2 linked regions of the Bradyrhizobium diazoefficiens genome follow. The protein of the gene in region 1 interacts with the protein of each later gene in a pairwise test. Links are inferred from orthologs where the notes say so. Each region holds a gene or a part of one and is shown on either strand. Other genes may lie near its edges. The genes, in order: JJC00_RS20950 and JJC00_RS01365.

Region 1 (9,627 bases):
GCCCTCCAGTGTCAGAGGGCGCAGGGAAGACCGGGTGCCGGCTGGGCACCCGCGATCCACTGTGCGATGGTTGCGCTACAAGAGGCTGCACAGCGGCATACAGGTGAAGCCAAACATCCGGCCTTCCCTGCGCAGTGGGTTGACGGCTTATGCCGTGCTCTCCCCGGGGAGCGATGCACTATTGCCCCCGTCGCCTTGCGGATGGCTGATGCGCGGACCCGGTTGGGCCACACCCATCACCGCAAGACTTGACGCACAGACCCCGGGCGTCAGGACGACACGGTTTTGCCGTACGCTGACCGCACCGGTCGTGCGCGCGATGCTCTCGCTCACGGTTGCCCGCCCTGCGAAACCAATCGCGCCGATGCAGTCGGCGTCCACCACGGCTCACCCCACGTTCGTGACGATCGCGATACGCCCCTCTGACCGGGATGAGGTGGCACACCATTACGCCAAAGCCGAATTTCGGTAAAGCGGAATATTTTAGCGCTAGCTGATTGACCCGCCGGTTGAGTGTTTTGCCCGACAGGCAGCGCAAGGGATAGTGGCTCGGAGGCGCCAAGGCAGGGCGCAAGACCTTCGATTCGAACGCCGCACTGCACGGTCTGACAAGTGCAGTTTGTGCCAAAACGGCTTGTCCTGACGAAACACCCCTTGCCGCATGCGGCACACCCGAAAGACAGCCGCTCTCAAGGTCCTCAAGTACAATCCGAGTCGGGCGCGGGGCTTTTTGTAGTGGGACCAGGGGACATGGCGCGCTGGAAGCAGTCGTGGAGCGAGGAAGAGCTCAGCAAGCTCAGGAAACTCGCCGGCACCAAGCCGATCACGATCATTGCCAAGGAGCTCGGCCGGACGACGGGGACGGTGCTTGCCAAGGCGATCGAACAAAAGCTTCCCGTCATGCACCGGATCGAGCGTACGACGCAGTGAGGGTGGCTGCGGTCGATGTGGAACTTCGGCCGCTGAAAGGATCATTTTCCACGACGGCGAGTTTGCAACCGATTGTTCCGGGTTGGAGACCTCATGACCATCAATTTCGACACGCTGAAAGCGTCACTCGTCCTGTATGGACTGAACGCGATCTACGCGATCCTGCTGCTGGCGATCGGCTGGTATCTGTCGGGCGCCATGCAGCGCGTCGTCACGCGTGTGCTCGATGTCGGCCACCGGGTCGATCCGCTCGTGACCCTGTTCGTGTCCAGCGTCACGCGTTACGGCGTGCTGGCGGTGGTCGGCATCGCCGTGCTGCAACTCTTTGGCATCCAGACGGCGAGCCTCGTCGCGGTGTTGGGCGCAACATCACTCGCCATCGGTCTGGCGTTGCAGGGCACGCTGTCCAATCTCGCCGCGGGCGTCATGCTGCTGCTGTTCCGGCCCTTCCACATCGGCGATGACGTCGAGGTCGGCGGCAAGGCCGGCAAGGTGAGATCGCTGTCGCTGTTCATGACCGAGCTGGTCGCGCCCGACAACACGCAGATCCTGCTGCCGAACGGCCAGGTCTGGGGTGCCGCCATCATCAATCATAGCGCCTATCCCGGCACGGGCGAGGTCAAGGTGACTTTTCCGGTCAGGGCGGGTTCGGCCAATACGCTCGCCGACCGGATCCTGAAGGAGCTGCGCGATGATCCGCGGGTCGACGCGCGGGCCGCGCCGTCGGTCAATGTATCGAAGGTGATCGCCACGGATCCCGTGGCACCGGTCGTAGAGTTGACGGTGAGCGCGAAGGTGAAGCCGTCGGATGCCGATGCGGTCAAGCAGCGCGTGCTCGATCACGCGAGCGCGCTGCTGGCAGCTGCGTAAGGCGCCTCAACCCCGCGGCGATCGCGGCGGCCTTCGCTTCGCGACGTGCCGGCGCGGCGTTCGTGTGACGCGCGGGCGCAGGCGGGTTGCGGCGGTGGCGCGGCGCGGCTTGGCCGCGGCCTGGGGGCCGCGGGCGAGATCCATCAGCATGCGCAGGGCCTCGACCACCGAGCGCTGACGCACGGCGGTGCGGCCGATCGCGCCAAATCGCTGCTCGCGATGAACGATGCGGCCATCGCGCGCGGCAACGGCGAAATGCACGAGGCCGACCGGCTTGCCGGGCGTGGCGCCACCGGGGCCGGCAATGCCGGTGATGGCAACCGCGAGATCAACGCCGGCACGCTCCAGTGCGCCGACGGCCATGGCGGTCGCGGTCTCCTTGCTGACCGCGCCGAAATTGGTGAGTGTGCTGGCCTCGACGCCGAGCATCGCGCGCTTGGCGTCGTTGGAATAGGTGACGAAGCCGCGATCGATGACATCAGACGAACCGGGAATATCGGTCAGCGCGCCGGCGACCAGGCCGCCGGTGCAGGACTCGGCGGTCGCGATCGTCAGCTTGCGCATCCGGCACAGATCGAGCAGCGAGCGGGAGAGGGCGCGTGCGTCGCTGCCGCCCATGGCCTAGACGCTCCAGGGCAGGCGGATGGTGGCGCTCGCGGTGGCCGCGATGCCTTCCTCACGGCCGGTGAAGCCGAGCCGCTCGCTGGTCGTCGCCTTCACCGCGACGCGGGAGATGTCAACGCCGGAGATCTCGGCAATGCGCGCGCGCATGGTGTCGCGCAGCGGGCCGATCTTCGGCCGCTCGCAGATCATCGTGACCTCGAGATTGGCGACGCGGCCGCCGCGCGCCGTCACGCGCTCGATGGCGTATTTCAAAAACTGATCGGAGGAGGCGCCCTTCCACTTCGCATCGCTCGGCGGGAAGTGCGAGCCGATGTCGCCGTCGGCCAGCGCGCCGAGGATCGCATCCACCAGCGCATGAAGGCCGACATCGCCGTCGGAGTGGGCGAGAAAACCCTTGGTGTGCGGCACACGCACGCCGCAGAGCATGAGATGGTCGCCTTCGCCGAAGGCGTGGACGTCATAGCCCGTGCCGGTCCTGATGTCGCCGAGCAGGCTGGCCAGACGCGCTTCCTCGCGCGCGAAATCTTCGGGGGTGGTGAGCTTCATGTTGGCAACATCGCCTTCAAACGTCGCAACCGTCAATCCCGCCCATTCGGCGATCGCGGCATCATCGGTGAAATCGCTTCGTCCGTCCTTTGCCGCGCGACGATGCGCTTCGAGGATGACATCGAAACGAAAGGATTGCGGCGTCTGCGCGATTCGCAAACTTGCCCGGTCCGGCGTGTCCTCGACATTGCCGTCCGCGCTCGTGACCTTGATGGTGTCGGTGACGGCGACGACGGGGATCGCCGCACCTGTGCGGCTTGCCGCCGCGATCGCGCGCGAGATCACGCCGGCCGAGACGAAGGGACGCGCGGCATCGTGGATCAGGACGATGTCGGGCTGGTGCCTGGCGAGCGCTTCGAGACCGGCGAGCACCGAGGCCTGACGCGTCGCGCCGCCATTGGTCGGCGCCTCGTGCTTCAAGCCTGCGACCGCTGCCGTGAACATGGCGCCGTCGTCCGGGTTCACCACCGGCTGCACGGCGAACACGTCCGCGTGGGTGCTGAAGGCTTCCATGGCGCGGTAGATCACGGGCACGCCGCCGATCTCACGATATTGCTTCGGCCCGCCCGCGCCCGCGCGCAGGCCACGTCCGGCCGCGACAAGAACGACTGCGGTGCGCTGTGATTTCGCCATAGGACTCAAATATTGAACTGTTAAGGGATGCGTCGGGCGTGGGGTGATTGCCGGCATGCCTCTAGCACGGCAGGCCCGCAAAAAAAGGGGGTTTCCCGGGATTGTGGGATTCAGCATTTTGCTGCACTGCACTTGAAAGATCTGCAGAACTGTCTAAACTGTAGGCATGACGCTTGACTGCACAAGAATTGTGCGCAAGATAGGCCATGGCAGGCGCGATGAGGCCCTGTCCACTGAACGAGACCCCTGTGACCGGCCCGGCAAGTTCAGGCTCTAAGCCGTTGAAAATAGGCGATATTGAAATCGCTACCCCGGTCTTCCTGGCACCGATGTCGGGAGTGACGGACTCACCCGTCCGCCGGCTGGCCGCCGAGCTCGGCGCGGGTCTGGTCGTCTCCGAAATGACGGCCAGCGATGAGCTCGCCAATGGCCACCGGATGTCGCGGTTGCGCTGCGAAGCGACCGGGGTCGGGCCGCACGTGGTCCAGCTCGCCGGCTGCGAGGCGCACTGGATGGCCGAAGGCGCCCGGATCGCCGAGGCCGAGGGCGCCGATATCATCGACATCAACATGGGCTGTCCGGCCCGCCACGTCACCGGGGGCCAGTCGGGCTCCGCCCTGATGCGCGATCTCGATCATGCCGTCAGCCTGATCGAGGTGACGATTGCTGCCGTGAAGGTTCCGGTGACGCTGAAGATGCGGCTCGGCTGGGATGACCGCACCCGCAACGCGCCGGAGCTGGCGCGTCGCGCGGAGGCCGCCGGCGTCAAGCTCGTCACCGTCCATGGCCGCACCCGCTGTCAGTTCTACAAGGGCGAGGCCGATTGGGATGCGATCCGCGCGGTGCGCGAGGCCATCTCCATTCCGCTCGTCGTCAACGGCGACATCACCACTTATGAGAAGGCGCTCGCGGCGCTCGAAGTCTCCGGCGCCGATGCCGTGATGATCGGCCGCGGCGCGCAGGGCCAGCCCTGGCTGCCCGGCGAGATCGGCCGGCGCCTGAATGGCGGGGCGGCAGAAACGACGCCGTCGCTCGCGACGCAGCTTCATTATGTCCGCACGCTCTATGAGGGCGTCTGCGCGCTCTACGGCCTGCGCGTGGGCCTCAAGCATGCGCGAAAACATCTCGGCTGGGCGCTCGATGTCGCGGCCGAAGCGAGCGGCACGCCGGTCGAGACGCTGAAGGCCTGGCGCCAGAAGATCCTGACGTCCGAGGATCCGGGCCTCGTGCACCAGTCCCTGCAGGATGCGTTCGACGATTTCGCATGGAGCGCTGCTGCATGACCTCAGCCGCTGACCATCGCAAGCCGTCCGACAGCGACGCGATCCTGGATGCCTTGCCCAATCCCGTGCTGATGATCGGGCCCGACGGCAAGATCGTCGCCGCCAATATCGCGACAGAAGCCTTCTTCGATATCTCGACGCAGTTCTTGAAGCGGCAGTCGTTGAAAGAGCTGGTGCCGTTTGGCAGTCCCTTGCTGGCGCTGATCGACCAGGTGCGCTCGTCGAATTCGCCGGTCAACGAATACAAGGTCGATCTCGGCACGCCGCGCATGGGCGGCGACCGCCAGGTCGATCTGCATGTCGCGCCGCTCACCGAGCGGCCCGGCCATATCGTGGTGATGCTCCAGGAGCGTTCTATCGCCGACAAGATGGACCGGCAGCTCACCCATCGCAGCGCCGCCCGTTCGGTGATTGCGCTCGCGGCCATGCTGGCGCACGAGATCAAGAACCCGCTCTCCGGCATCCGCGGCGCGGCGCAGTTGCTCGAGCAGCAGGCCTCCTCCGAAGACCGCATGCTGACCCGCCTGATCTGCGACGAAGCCGACCGCATCGTGACGCTGGTCGACCGCATGGAGGTGTTCGGCGACGAACGACCCGTGGTGCGCGGCCCCGTCAACATCCATTCGGTGCTCGACCACGTGAAGCGGCTGGCGCAGTCGGGCTTTGCCCGCAACATCCGTTTCATCGAGGATTACGATCCGTCGCTGCCGCCGGTGCTGGCGAACCAGGACCAGCTGATCCAGGTGTTCCTCAATCTGGTGAAGAATGCCGCCGAAGCACTGATCGACGTTCCCGACGCCGAGATCCAGCTCACCACCGCGTTCCGCCCCGGCGTGCGCCTGTCAGTCCCCGGTCAAAAATCCCGGGTATCCCTGCCGCTTGAATTCTGCGTGAGGGACAATGGACCAGGCGTGCCGGACGATCTTCTGCCCAATCTGTTCGATCCCTTCGTGACCACCAAGCAGACCGGCTCTGGCCTCGGTCTCGCGCTGGTCGCCAAGATCATCGGCGATCACGGGGGCATCATCGAATGCGAGTCTCAGCCGCGAAAGACCACCTTCCGCGTGCTGATGCCGATGTATTCCACATCGGTCAAACACGCTGATCACAGCAGTCGCGACGGCTCTGCCGGGAAGTCGTCGTCTGCATCACAGGGGGCAAAATGAGGATTAACAATGCCCGCAGGTAGCATTCTCGTAGCTGATGACGACACCGCCATCCGCACGGTTCTCAACCAGGCACTTTCCCGGGCCGGGTATGAAGTCAGGCTGACCGGCAATGCCGCGACGCTGTGGCGCTGGGTCAGCCAGGGGGAGGGCGATCTCGTCATCACCGACGTGGTGATGCCGGACGAAAACGCCTTCGATCTGCTGCCGCGGATCAAGAAGATGCGGCCGAATTTGCCCGTCATCGTCATGAGCGCGCAAAACACCTTCATGACGGCGATCCGCGCCTCGGAGCGCGGCGCCTATGAATACCTGCCCAAGCCCTTCGACCTGAAGGAGCTGATCGCCATCGTCGGCCGTGCGCTCGCCGAGCCGAAGGAGCGGGTCGCGACGCCGGACGACGACGCCGAGATGGAGGCGATCCCGCTGGTCGGGCGTTCGCCGGCGATGCAGGAAATCTACCGCGTGCTCGCACGCCTGATGCAGACCGACCTCACCGTGATGATCACGGGCGAGTCCGGGACCGGCAAGGAGCTGGTGGCGCGCGCGCTGCATGATTACGGCAAGCGCCGCAACGGCCCGTTCGTCGCGGTCAACATGGCGGCGATCCCGCGCGACCTCATTGAATCCGAGCTGTTCGGCCATGAGCGCGGCGCCTTCACCGGAGCCAACACGCGTGCCTCCGGCCGGTTCGAGCAGGCCGAGGGCGGCACGCTGTTCCTCGACGAAATCGGCGACATGCCGATGGAGGCGCAGACCCGCCTGCTGCGCGTGCTGCAGCAGGGCGAATACACCACGGTCGGCGGCCGCACCCCGATCAAGACCGATGTGCGGATCGTCGCAGCCTCCAACAAGGATCTGCGCGTGCTGATCCAGCAGGGTCTGTTCCGCGAGGATCTGTTCTTCCGCCTCAATGTCGTGCCGCTGCGCTTGCCACCGCTGCGCGAGCGTATCGAGGACCTGCCGGACCTCGTGCGCCACTTCTTCACACTCGCCGAGAAGGACGGTCTGCCGCCGAAGAAGCTCGACACGCTGGCGCTGGAGCGGATGAAGCAGCACCGCTGGCCCGGCAACGTGCGCGAGCTTGAAAACCTCGCCCGTCGCCTTGCGGCGCTCTATCCGCAGGACGTGATCACGGGCTCCGTCATCGACGGCGAACTCGCGCCGCCCTCGGTCAGCCCGGGCGCGGCGGTCCAGCAGGGCGTCGACAATCTCGGCGGCGCGGTGGAGGCCTATCTCTCATCGCACTTCCAGGGCTTCCCGAACGGCGTGCCGCCGCCGGGCCTTTATCACCGCATCCTCAAGGAGATCGAGGTGCCGCTGCTCACGGCCGCGCTCGCCGCCACCCGCGGCAACCAGATCCGTGCCGCCGATCTCCTTGGTCTCAACCGCAACACGCTGCGGAAGAAGATCCGGGATCTCGATATCCAGGTGTATCGGAGCGGGGGCTAATTTCGGAGCGGTGGCTCAGCTCCCCCTACCAAAGGTGAGCTGAGCCTGTCCGGATCGCGCTGGCCTGTGTGGCTGACGCGGTGAGCAGAAGTCCGAGCCGGGCTCAAATGTTCCGCGGGAACGTTCGAATTCGTCATTCGGCCGCAGCGCGCAGTGTCGCACCTATCTGATCAGCCGGACCACGACCGGCTGGATATTGGCCATTTCCGCCGTCTGGTCCTGCCTGCTCGGGCCATTGACCAGGAGGTCAGAGGCCACGATCAGCAGCAGCACGGCCGACACTATGATCGCGAGAAAGAATCTATCCATGCCGGGTCAAGCCGGAACGACATGATTCTGTTCCGGGACATTCGCAAACGATCCGCCATTACCTGTGAATGCGCGGCAAACACAAAGTCCGCCGGCCGGAAACCGGCGCTCAGACGATCAGATCGTGCTGCGGCGGATGGAACCCGACGGCGGCCGCCTCGTGTGGGCCCGCGTCGTGCCCGACCGAGTGTAGGTCGTCCGGCGGAATTGCCGTCGGATGAGCGGCGTCGGCGAAAGCCGCCTGGACGACCTCGGCGGACGATGCCGGCGTCGGGGCCGCAGGGGCGGAGCCGAAGCTTTCCTTGAACCGGAACGAATCGGCCTCCGCCGCGCCCTGGATGGTCACGCTCACCGTCTGGGGCGTTCCGTCGATCGTGGTCACGATGAAGCAGTCGGTCAGCGTATCGCAGGACCGCAGGGCCTCCACCGCCGGGTTGCCCGGATCGAGCGTGTAGGTCCAGGTGCCGTCGGCCGTCATGGTGAAGCTGCCGTAGCCGTGCTCGCTGGCCTGAGGGCACGTCGTCGCCGTGAAGGTATCGTCCGGATTGTCCACGTCCTTGTCGCTCAAGGTGCCGCTGGCGCTGGGCGGCGGCAGGCAGGAGTTGCTCGGTTCGGTCACGCATCCGTGGGTATCCCCGCAGATCGTCGCCGCGTCGTTGCTGCCCTCGATCGTGATGCTCACCGATTGCGCGGTCCCGTCCGCCGTCGTCACCGTGAAGCTGTCGGTGAGGTTCTGACCGACGTTGAGCGCCTGGACCGCGCAATTGCCGTTGTCGAGCGCGAAGGTCCAGTGCCCGTCGGACGTCATGGTGAAGGTGCCGTAGCCGTGGTCGCTGGTCTCGGGACAGGCGACCGCGTCGAAGTCGTTCGAAGGTCCGTCGACGTCGACGGCGGTCAGCACGCCGCTGGCGGTCGGGACGCCGTGGTCGGCGTTGTGGACCCCGCCAGCCTCGACCACGCGTCCATGCGTGTCGCCGGAGACGACGGATGGATCGCCCGCGCCCTGGATGGTCACGGTGATCGTCTGCGGCGTGCCGCCGATCGTGGTCACGGTGAAAGTGTCCGTCGTCGTGTCGCAGGCCTTCAGCGCGAGCACGGCCGGATTGGCGTCGTCGAGCGTGTAGGTCCAGTGCCCGTCGGTCGTCATGGTGAAGGTACCGTAGCCGTGGTCGCTGGCGTGGGGCGTGCTCACCACGGTGAACGTGTTGGCGGGATCGTCGACGTCGGCGTCGGTCAGCGTGCCGCTCGCGGTCGGCGCGGCATGGACGTCGTGACCGGCCGCGAAGGCCGTGGCGGCCATTGCGGTGGCGGCGACCGATCCGGCGGTGGCGCCGGAGATCACGGACGCGTCGTCCGTCCCGTTGATGTCGATGGTGAAGCTCTGGCTCGCTGAGGCGAAGCCGTCGGAGGCGGTGATCGTGAAGTTGTCGGCGCTGGGAGCCTTCAGCGCGTTGATGGCGTCGTTGTTGGGCACGTAGGTGTAGGCGCCGGTATGGCTGTTCACGTAGAGGATTCCGAACGAGCCCGGCTTCTCCACGTCGAAGCTCGCGCCCGCCACCGTGAAGGGACCGACGATCCCGCCGGCGATGCCGAAGGTCGGCGCGCCGCCGGAGCCGAAGCTCGAGGCCGAGAAGCTGCCGCTGGATGCGGAGAATTCGTCGAACCTGATCGTGTCGATCTCGACCGGAGCCGATCCGAGGTTCAGGGTCGGTGCCGAATGGATCGGCGCGTCCGGGACCAAGCTCGCCGGCACTACCAGTCCCTCAAGGGCATGCGGCGCCGTCGGCCCGTTCGGAGCCTCGAAATTAATCGGC
Region 2 (9,565 bases), 4.2 Mb from region 1 along the record:
ACCGCTCGACAGGTGCGGGTTCACCGCATCCATGCCAAAAATGCATTGTGAGGGATGAACACTTGCCCTGTACAGAGGCGGCCGTTCACATGGCCAAACGTTTTTCCGCTTCAATCTGCAAGTTTTTTGTGCCATTTGCCCGGAAAGATGCCAGATTGACGCAGCGCCGGGGACATGCGGCGCGGCGCATCCCGGGAAATAGGCCTGACCATGAAACTCGTCGTCGCGATCATCAAACCTTTCAAGCTCGATGAGGTCCGCCAGGCCCTGACGGCGATCGGCGTCCACGGCATGACCGTGACCGAGGTGAAGGGCTACGGCCGCCAGAAGGGTCACACCGAGATCTATCGCGGCGCGGAATATGTCGTGAACTTCCTGCCGAAGCTGCGGATCGAGATCGCGGTCGCCTCCGACGTCGCCGACAAGGCGGTCGCCGTGATCACCGCGACCGCCCGCACCGGGCAGATCGGCGACGGCAAGATCTTCGTCACGCCGATTGACCACGCGCTGCGGATCCGCACCGGCGAGACCGACAGCGACGCGCTCTAAACTTCTTGTCTTGACGCGTTTTCTTCACGCGAACCGGTATCCACTTCGCTCGAAAACGCTCTGATACAGCCTTCTTCGATCGCACCGGGCAACGACGCCGTAGCGTGCGACGCCAATTGATGCTGGGGGAAATGACATGGCGGGATTGTTGCGCCGCGCAGCTGCTATGGCTGCGCCGATCGGATTTGCGTTGGTCATGGCCGCGCCGGCGCGCGCCGCGACGGGCGAGATCAACACCGCCGACACCGCCTGGATGATCGTCGCCACCGCGCTGGTGCTGATGATGACGATCCCCGGGCTTGCGCTGTTCTATTCCGGCATGGTGCGCAAGAAGAACGTGCTCGCGACCATGGCGCAGAGCCTTGCCGCGGTGACGATCATCTCCATTCTCTGGGTCGCGTTCGGCTATTCGCTCTGCTTCGTCGGCGACGGCCCGTGGATCGGTTCGCTCGACCGCTGGTTCCTCGCCGGCATGACCATGGACAGCGTGAACCCGGCCGCGAAGACGATCCCGGAAGCGCTGTTCATGCTGTACCAGATGACGTTTGCGATCATCACGGTGGCGCTGGTCGCGGGGTCGGTCGCCGACCGGATGCGGTTCTCCGCTTATCTCCTGTTCTCGGTGGCCTGGTTCATCTTCGTCTACATTCCGCTGGCGCATTGGGTGTGGGGCGGCGGCTTCCTCAACAGCATGGGCGTGCTGGATTTCGCCGGCGGTCTCGTCGTGCATCTGTCGGCCGGCACTGGCGGCCTCGTCGCCGCCAAGGTGATGGGGCGCCGTCACGGCTACGGCATTGAAAATCTGTCGCCGTTCGATCTGTCGCTTGCGGTGATGGGCACCGGCCTGTTGTGGGTCGGCTGGTTCGGCTTCAACGGCGGCTCGGCGGGCGCGGCCAATTCGCGCGCAGTGATGGCGATCATCGCAACGCATCTTGCGGCCTGCTCCGGCGCGCTGACCTGGGGCGCGATCGAATGGTCGACGCGGCGCAAGCCCTCCGTTCTCGGCATGATCTCAGGCGCGGTCGCAGGCCTCGGCACCATCACGCCGGCTTCCGGCTTCGTCGCACCGTGGCACGGCATCGTCATCGGCATCGCCGCGGGCGCAATTTGCTACTGGGCCTGCACCTGGCTGAAGCACCGCTTCAATTACGACGATTCGCTCGACGTGTTCGGCGTCCACGGCATCGGCGGACTGACCGGCACGCTGCTCGCGGGCGTGTTCGCGACCAGCGCGATCGGCGGCACGGCCGGCCTGCTCGAGGGCCATCCGCAGCAATTGCTGATCCAGCTTTACGGCGTCGCCGTCACCTTCGTCTGGTCGGCGGGCGTGAGCTTTGTCCTGCTCAAGCTGGTCGGCCTGTTCGTGCCCTTGCGGGTCTCGCGCGAGCACGAGCTCGAGGGGCTCGATATCTCGCAGCACGGTGAAGCGCTTCAGTAATCGGGGCTTGCGCAATACATAAGTACGTGCTTATGTGTTGGCATGATCGAAGCCGACATCTTCAAGGCGCTGGCCGACCCGACGCGCCGAAAAGTCTTTGAGAAGCTCGCTGGCGGAAGCCTGAATGCCAGCGCCTTGCGCGACGGCTTGGAGATCAGCCAGCCGGCGATGTCGCAGCATCTTTCGGTGCTGCGCGCGGCAGGCCTCGTGCGCGAACAGCGTCAGGGCCGCTTTGTGAATTACGAGGTCGACCCGGACGGAATTGTCGCCATCGGGTCATGGCTCGCGCGCTATCGCGCCTACTGGCCGAAGCGCATGGAGGCACTCGCCGATCTTTTGAAGGATATGGATCAATGAGCGACGCAGCGAAGCCTGATCCCGCCGATGCAGAACTGGTGCTCGAATATGAATTCGATGCGCCGCCGGCAAAGGTCTGGCGCGCCGTGACCATCCCCGCGTTGCGCGAGCGCTGGCTGCCGGATTGCGACCTTGCGGGCGCCGAGCCGGAATCAACGATCGCTGGTGAAGAGGTGCGCTACCGGCTTCGCGATTCAGAGCCGCCGTTTCGCGAGAGCCATGTCATCTTCCGGATCGAGCCGAACGAGGACGGCGGCACCCGCTTTCGCATCATCCAGCAAGCCTGCGACGACCTCGCGAAACTGCCGCAGCCGGCCAACAGCAATTGCTGCCTGATGCGCGCGGCGGCCTAACACCAACAAGACTTCATCACCAGCAGACATGGAGGTCGCCGATGCGCGACATGCTTCAGCTCGTCCCTATGGTTGTCGAACAATCCGCCCGCGGCGAACGATCCTTCGACATCTATTCGCGGCTCCTGCGCGAGCGCATCATCTTCCTCAACGGCGAGGTCAATGATGCGATGTCTGGACTGGTGTGCGCACAATTGCTGTTCCTGGAGGCTGAGAATCCGAACAGGCCGATCAATCTCTACATCAACTCCTATGGCGGCGTGGTCACCAGTGGGCTCGCCATGTACGACACCATGCAGTTCATCAAGGCGCCGGTTCACACGCTGTGCATGGGCACCGCGCGCTCGATGGGCTCGTTCCTGCTGATGGCCGGTGAGCCCGGTCACCGCGCCGCGCTGCCCAATGCCAGCCTTCACGTGCATCAGCCGCTCGGCGGCTTCCAGGGCCAGGCCTCCGACATCCTGATCCACGCCAACGAAATGCAGGAGACCAAGCGGCGCATCACCCGGCTCTACGCCCAGCATTGCGGGCGCACCGAGGCGGAGGTGGAACGGACCCTCGACCGCGACCACTTCATGACTGCGCAGCAAGGGGTCGAATGGGGGTTGATCGATCGCGTCTTTGCGGTGCGCGAGGCCGCCTGATGGTTGAGGTCGGTTGCGCGTATCCCGTGAGCACGCCGCGAGCCACTTCGATATTTCGCAGCGCGGCTAGGCCATTCAGCTAGCATCCTCTGTAACGAAATACCTCCCTGCTGCCCGGCGCGTGAGCAGTAAATGTGTCGGCAGCCTGTCATGCCTGCTTTTTGGTCAGGCCTGACCACGGATTGAGCGCGACGTAATAGCGCACTGCACCGCAATACCCGTCAAACGCGAAAACCTCCGTTTTCATAGTCCGTTAGGCAAGCCGCCCGATCTGGCACGGCATTTGATTCTAAGGGTCCCGGCTGTGCCCGCGTAGTGAACTTCTCCCTCGTGGCGAACCAGTCGAGAAACGCCCGGCCACGTCCGGACCGGGCCAAGCGGGGATAGGACCCATGAAAATTGTTATGGCGATTATCAAGCCATTCAAGCTGGAAGAAGTCCGTGACGCCCTGACCGCCATTGGCGTTCACGGTCTCACGGTGACGGAAGTCAAGGGATATGGCCGTCAGAAAGGCCATACGGAAATCTACCGCGGCGCCGAATATGCCGTGAGCTTCCTGCCCAAGATCAAGATCGAAGTCGCCGTCGCCTCCGAGCAGGTCGATAAGACCATCGAAGCCATCACGTCCGCCGCCAAAACCGGACAGATCGGCGACGGCAAGATCTTCGTCATCAACCTCGACCATGCGGTTCGCATCCGCACCGGTGAGGCCGACGCCGCGGCCCTTTGATTTCGCGCTCAACCAAAATCCAATCAGGAGTAAATGAAATGACGTTTAAGCGTCCCTATGGCGCGGGATTGGCGGCTCTCGCAGTCGGCCTGTTCGCTGCGACCGCAGCCTATGCCGAGCCAACGGTCAACAAGGGAGACAACGCCTGGATGCTGACATCGACAGTGCTCGTGCTGTTGATGACGATCCCGGGTCTTGCGCTGTTCTACGGCGGCCTCGTCCGCTCCAAGAACATGCTCTCGGTCCTGATGCAGGTCTTCTACACCGTCTGCGTCGTCACCGTGATCTGGGCCGTGTACGGCTACAGCCTCGCCTTCACCGGCGGCTCCGACTTCATCGGCGGCTTCTCCAAGGCCTTCATGATGGGCGTCACCACCGACTCGAAGGCCGCGACCTTCTCGGTCGACGCCAACATCTCGGAGCTCGTCTATGTCTGCTTCCAGATGACCTTCGCGGCGATCACGCCCGCCCTTATCGTTGGCGCCTTCGCCGAGCGCATGAAGTTCTCGGCGATCGCCCTGTTCATCCCGCTCTGGGTGACGCTGATCTACTTCCCGATCGCGCACATGGTCTGGTACTGGCCCGGCCCGGACGCGATCCAGGATGCGGCCAAGGCTCTGGCTGCTGCGGCTGATGGAGCGGCGAAGACTGCGGCTCAGGCCAAGCTCGACGAGATCAACGCCGACGCCGGCTGGATCTTCAAGAAGGGCGCGATTGACTTCGCTGGCGGCACCGTGGTGCACATCAACGCCGGCATCGCAGGTCTCGTCGGCGCTCTCTTGATCGGCAAGCGCACCGGCTACGGCAAGGACCTGATGGCTCCGCACTCGCTGACCATGTCGATGATCGGCGCCTCGCTGCTCTGGGTCGGCTGGTTCGGCTTCAACGCCGGCTCCAACCTGGAGGCCAACGGCGGCGCAGCCCTCGCCATGACCAACTCCTTCGTCGCCACCGCAGCCGCCGCGCTGTCGTGGATGTTCGCGGAGTGGATCGTGAAGGGTCATCCGTCGGTGCTCGGCGTCATCTCCGGCGCTGTCGCGGGCCTCGTGGCCGTCACGCCTGCCGCCGGCTTCTCCGGCGTGATGGGTGCGATCGTCCTCGGCCTCGTGGTCGGCGTGGTCTGCCTGTTCTTCTGCACCGTCGTGAAGAACGCGCTCGGCTACGATGACTCGCTCGACGTGTTCGGCGTGCACTGCATCGGCGGCATCGTTGGCGCCCTCGGCACCGGCATCCTGGTCAATCCGGCTCTCGGTGGTGCGGGCATCATCGACTACACCGCGATCCCGCCCAAGGTTGCCGATTACGACTTCGCCGCGCAGATGATCTCTCAGGTCGAAGCCGTCTGCACCACGCTGGTGTGGTCGGGCGTCGGTTCGGCGATCCTCTACAAGGTCGTCGATGTGATCGTTGGCCTCCGCGCCAATGTCGAGAGCGAGCGTGAAGGTCTCGACATCACCGACCACACCGAGCGCGCCTACAACATGTAACCTCTCCTCCCGGGCGCGATCTCTCCTCGGGGATCACGTCCACAACTACGGTTTGGGCACATACCCGGCAATGCCCCGACCGTTGAGGGGCTCCAGCGCAAGTTGGAGCCCCTTTCTTTTTGGCGGGATTTCTTTTGGCTGTGCAAAGAAGAAAAGGATTGCCATTCCAGATTGCCGGCGCAGAAATAACGACCACAACGAATAACAAAACGGGAGGTCGTCATGCGTTTGGAAGGCGGATGCTATTGCGGCGAAGTGCGCTATGTGGCCGAGGGCGATCCGATAATGCAGGCCCAATGTCACTGCCGCGAGTGCCAGTACATCTCGGGCGGCGCGCCCAACACCTTCATCGCGATGCCGGCGGCGGGCTTCACCTACATCACCGGGCAACCCAAGCAGTTCACCCGCAAGGACCTCGCCCGCGCCGTCACGCGGGAGTTCTGCGCCGAATGCGGCACCCATCTGGTGACCAAGGTTCCGGGACTGCCGGCTGCCGTCCTGAAGGTCGGCACGCTGGACGAACCGGCCCAGTTCCATCCGCAGATGGCGATCTTTACCTGCGACAAGCAGGAGTTCCACGCGATTCCCGAGGGTATCGCGACGTTCGAGAAGCTACCGGCGCACTGAACGGCACCGGCCATCAGCGGATCAGCACGCGGCAGCGATCGCGTCATCGACGCGATCGCGCCGCAACGACGCAAATAAGCCATGCATCCCATTGTTATCCGGCCTCATTATTCCTGCTCTGGACGGGTCGGCCTGCCGATGGTTAATCGCGTCTTAACCTCGCCCTATCTATGGTGAACTGAACCGCTTTCCCGCCGGCGTATCCATGCGCCGGCCGTTCCAAGAGTGCTGGCGCCCAGAATGGCTATGACCGCTTCATCCCGTGCGCCGCTAGCCGGTGGAAGCTCCGACAACGAACGCTCGCCCTTCGTCCGGCTGAACGAGCTGTTGGCGCCGCATCAAACCGGCAAGCCTTTGATTTCGCTCGCGGTCGGCGAGCCGCAGCATCCGGTGCCGGACTTCGTCGGTCCGGTGCTCGCCAAGCACATCGCTGATTTCGGCCGCTACCCGATGAACCAGGGCACCGAGCCATTCCGCCAGGCAGCGAGCGCCTGGTTGTCGTCGCGCTTCAAGCTGCCGCGATCGCTCGACCCCAAGACCGAGATTCTCGTCCTCAATGGCAGCCGGGAGGGGCTATTCCTCGCCGCGATCGCAGCAGCGCGCTATGTCGGCCCGCGTTCCGGCAAGCCCGCCATCCTGATGCCGAACCCGTTCTATCCGGTCTATGGCGCCGGGGCCGGCGCTGCAGCCTGCGAGCCGGTCTATCTGCCGACCACCGTCGAAAACGGCTTCCTGCCCGATCTCGACGCCATCGACGAAGCGACGCTGGCACGTACGGTGGCGTTCTATCTGGCGTCACCCGCCAATCCGCAGGGCTCGGTCGCCTCGCGCGATTATTTCACGCGCCTGAAGAGCCTCGCCGATCGCTACAACTTCGTGATCCTGAGCGACGAGTGCTACTCCGAGATCTACACCCGCGAAGCGCCGGGCAGCGCGCTCGAATGTGCAGGCCCCGATTTCACCCGCGTGGTTGCGTTCCAGTCGCTGTCGAAGCGCTCCAACCTGCCGGGCCTGCGCGTCGGCTTCGCCGCCGGCGATAAGAAGCTCATCGGCATGTTCCTGGAGCTGCGCAACATCGCAGCGCCGCAGGTGCCGGTGCCGCTCCAGCATGTCGCGACCGTTGCCTATGGCGACGAGGCGCACGTCGAGGAGAACCGCAGGCTTTACCGGATCAAGTTCGATCTCGCCGATCAGATCATCGGCAATCGTTACGGCTATCGCCGGCCCGACGCCGGCTTCTGCGTCTGGCTCAATACGTCCGAGATCGGCGACGATGTCTCCGTGACCCTCAAGCTTTTCAAGGAAGCCGGCGTGCGCGTGGTGCCCGGTTCCTATCTGGCGCGGCGTCAGCCCGACGGCTTCAATCCCGGTGCCGGCTATATTCGCCTGGCGCTGGTACAGGATAGTGAGACCACGGCGCAGGCGCTGCACCGGCTGGTCGAAACTCTGGGTTAGGCGGGCCCATGAGCATGTCGGCAATCGAACGTGTGATTCCTCTGGTCGGCCATCTGCCGCCCTCGATCCGCGAGGCGCTGAGCCGCCGCGTGCGCGAGCTCACCGGTCTCGGCCTGATTACGCTGTCCGGCGTCGCGTCCGCCGCGCTGATGACCTGGTCGGTGCAGGACCCGAGCCTCAGCCACGCGACATCGCGTCCGATCCGCAACATTCTCGGCTATGCCGGCGCCATCGGCGCCGACCTCGCGATGCAGATCCTCGGGCTCGGCGCGATCATGCTGATCCTGACGGTCGCGGTGTGGGGCTGGCGCATGATGACCCATCGCCCGTTCGATCGCGAGGCGCTGCGGCTCGGCTCGTGGATTCTCTGCACCGTGATCGCGGCGGGCTTTGTCAGCTGCTGGCCGCATGGCGGCGCCTGGCCGCTGCCGACCGGGCTCGGCGGCGTAGTCGGCGATGCGCTGGTGCGTGCGCCCGCGGTGATTTTCGGGCCGCCCGGCGTGATCTATCGCATGGTGCTCGGCATCATCCTGTTCGTCGCGCTGGCTGCGACCTTCCTGATCGCTTGCGGGCTTGGCGCACGCGAGCATGACGAAGAGCTCGCGGAGATCGAGGACGACGACAAGCCGCTCGACGAAGACGAGGAGAGCGATCGTGGCTCGGTGTCGCTGGGCTGGCTGTTCCACGCGCTGATGAGCACCAAGGCGCGGCTGATCTGGCTGTTCGGCGCGGCCTACCGCTCGCTGGTCTCGAGCGGATCGAAGACCAAGGCAGTTTCCTTCAGCCGGCAGGAACCCAATCTCGGCGGCCGTGCCGCGCCCTCGATCTCACCGCAGTCCGAGGACGAGGACTACGAAGACGAGCACGGGGCAGAAGAGGACGACGAGGAGGAGGAAGAGGAAGAGCCTGCCGCGCGCGCACCGCGCAAGAAGGCTGCACCGAAGACTCCGTCCAAGAAATCCTCCGACAAGTTCGAGCTTCCCTCCGTGTCCGTGCTGGCCGCACCCAAGGCCGGCGATCGCCAGCCGCTCAGCAAGGCTGAGCTGGAAGCCAATTCGCGCTCGCTCGAAGGCGTGCTGCAGGATTTCGGCGTGCGCGGCGAGATCGTGAAGGCCAATCCGGGTCCCGTCGTCACGCTGTACGAGCTGGAGCCGGCACCCGGCATCAAATCGTCGCGCGTGATCGGGCTTGCCGACGACATCGCGCGTTCGATGAGCGCGCTGTCGGCGCGCGTCGCCGTCGTCCCCGGCCGCAATGCCATCGGCATCGAACTGCCGAACGCGCATCGTGAAAAGGTCTATCTGCGCGAGCTGCTGGTCGCCAAGGAGACCGTCGACTCTGTCGCCAAACTGCCGCTCTGCCTCGGCAAGACCATCGGCGGCGATCCTGTCATCATCGACCTCGCCCGCACGCCGCACATGCTGATCGCCGGTACCACCGGCTCCGGCAAGTCGGTCGCCATCAACACCATGATCCTCAGCCTGGTCTATCGGCTCCGCCCGGACCAGTGCCGGCTGATCATGGTCGATCCGAAGATGCTCGAACTCTCCGTCTATGACGGCATTCCTCATCTGCTCACCCCCGTCGTGACCGATCCGAAGAAGGCGGTGGTCGCGCTGAAATGGGCCGTGCGGGAGATGGAAGAGCGCTACAAGAACATGGCCAAGCTCGGTGTCCGCAACATCGACGGCTACAACACGCGCCTCGGCGAATTGAAAGCAAAGGGCGAAGAGCCGACGCGCACCGTGCATACCGGCTTCGACAAGGAAACCGGCAAGGCGATCTACGAGGAAGAAAAGCTCTCGCTCGACCCGCTACCCTACATCGTCATCATCGTCGACGAAATGGCCGACCTGATGATGGTTGCCGGCAAGGACATCGAAGGCGCCGTTCAGCGTCTCGCGCAGATGGCGCGCGCCGCCGG

The links.
Region 2: the proteins of JJC00_RS20950 (region 1) and JJC00_RS01365 interact in binary tests that used the Escherichia coli proteins (3 or more experiments, as listed by UniProt). The link is inferred for Bradyrhizobium diazoefficiens from one-to-one orthologs.

The regions. Positions count from the first base shown.
Region 1 is NZ_CP067102.1:4,475,644-4,485,270, reverse strand. The notes cover bases 3,968-6,967. They hold JJC00_RS20950 (two-component system sensor histidine kinase NtrB), read left to right. Parts: upstream 3,968-4,882; coding sequence 4,883-6,052; downstream 6,053-6,967. Other genes in these bases: ntrC (nitrogen regulation protein NR(I)), read left to right, coding at 6,062-6,967; dusB (tRNA dihydrouridine synthase DusB), read left to right, coding at 3,968-4,886. Outside these bases: JJC00_RS20975 (hypothetical protein), read left to right, coding at 751-930; JJC00_RS20970 (mechanosensitive ion channel family protein), read left to right, coding at 1,024-1,800; JJC00_RS20965 (CinA family protein), read right to left, coding at 1,807-2,418; JJC00_RS20960 (bifunctional 2-C-methyl-D-erythritol 4-phosphate cytidylyltransferase/2-C-methyl-D-erythritol 2,4-cyclodiphosphate synthase), read right to left, coding at 2,422-3,603; more of dusB, read left to right, coding at 3,885-3,967; more of ntrC, read left to right, coding at 6,968-7,504; JJC00_RS20940 (hypothetical protein), read right to left, coding at 7,667-7,813; JJC00_RS20935 (VCBS domain-containing protein), read right to left, coding at 7,923-9,627.
Region 2 is NZ_CP067102.1:307,770-317,334, reverse strand. What follows is about bases 2,465-5,402. They hold JJC00_RS01365 (P-II family nitrogen regulator), read left to right. Parts: upstream 2,465-3,733; coding sequence 3,734-4,072; downstream 4,073-5,402. Other genes in these bases: JJC00_RS01360 (ammonium transporter), read left to right, coding at 4,111-5,402; JJC00_RS01370 (ATP-dependent Clp protease proteolytic subunit), read left to right, coding at 2,739-3,341; JJC00_RS01375 (SRPBCC family protein), read left to right, coding at 2,465-2,697. Also shown: JJC00_RS01390 (P-II family nitrogen regulator), read left to right, coding at 211-549; JJC00_RS01385 (ammonium transporter), read left to right, coding at 686-1,987; JJC00_RS01380 (ArsR/SmtB family transcription factor), read left to right, coding at 2,030-2,344; more of JJC00_RS01375, read left to right, coding at 2,341-2,464; more of JJC00_RS01360, read left to right, coding at 5,403-5,559; JJC00_RS01355 (GFA family protein), read left to right, coding at 5,782-6,186; JJC00_RS01350 (aminotransferase class I/II-fold pyridoxal phosphate-dependent enzyme), read left to right, coding at 6,427-7,641; JJC00_RS01345 (DNA translocase FtsK), read left to right, coding at 7,650-9,565. UniProt on the Escherichia coli protein: Involved in the regulation of nitrogen metabolism. Regulates the activity of its targets by protein-protein interaction in response to the nitrogen status of the cell.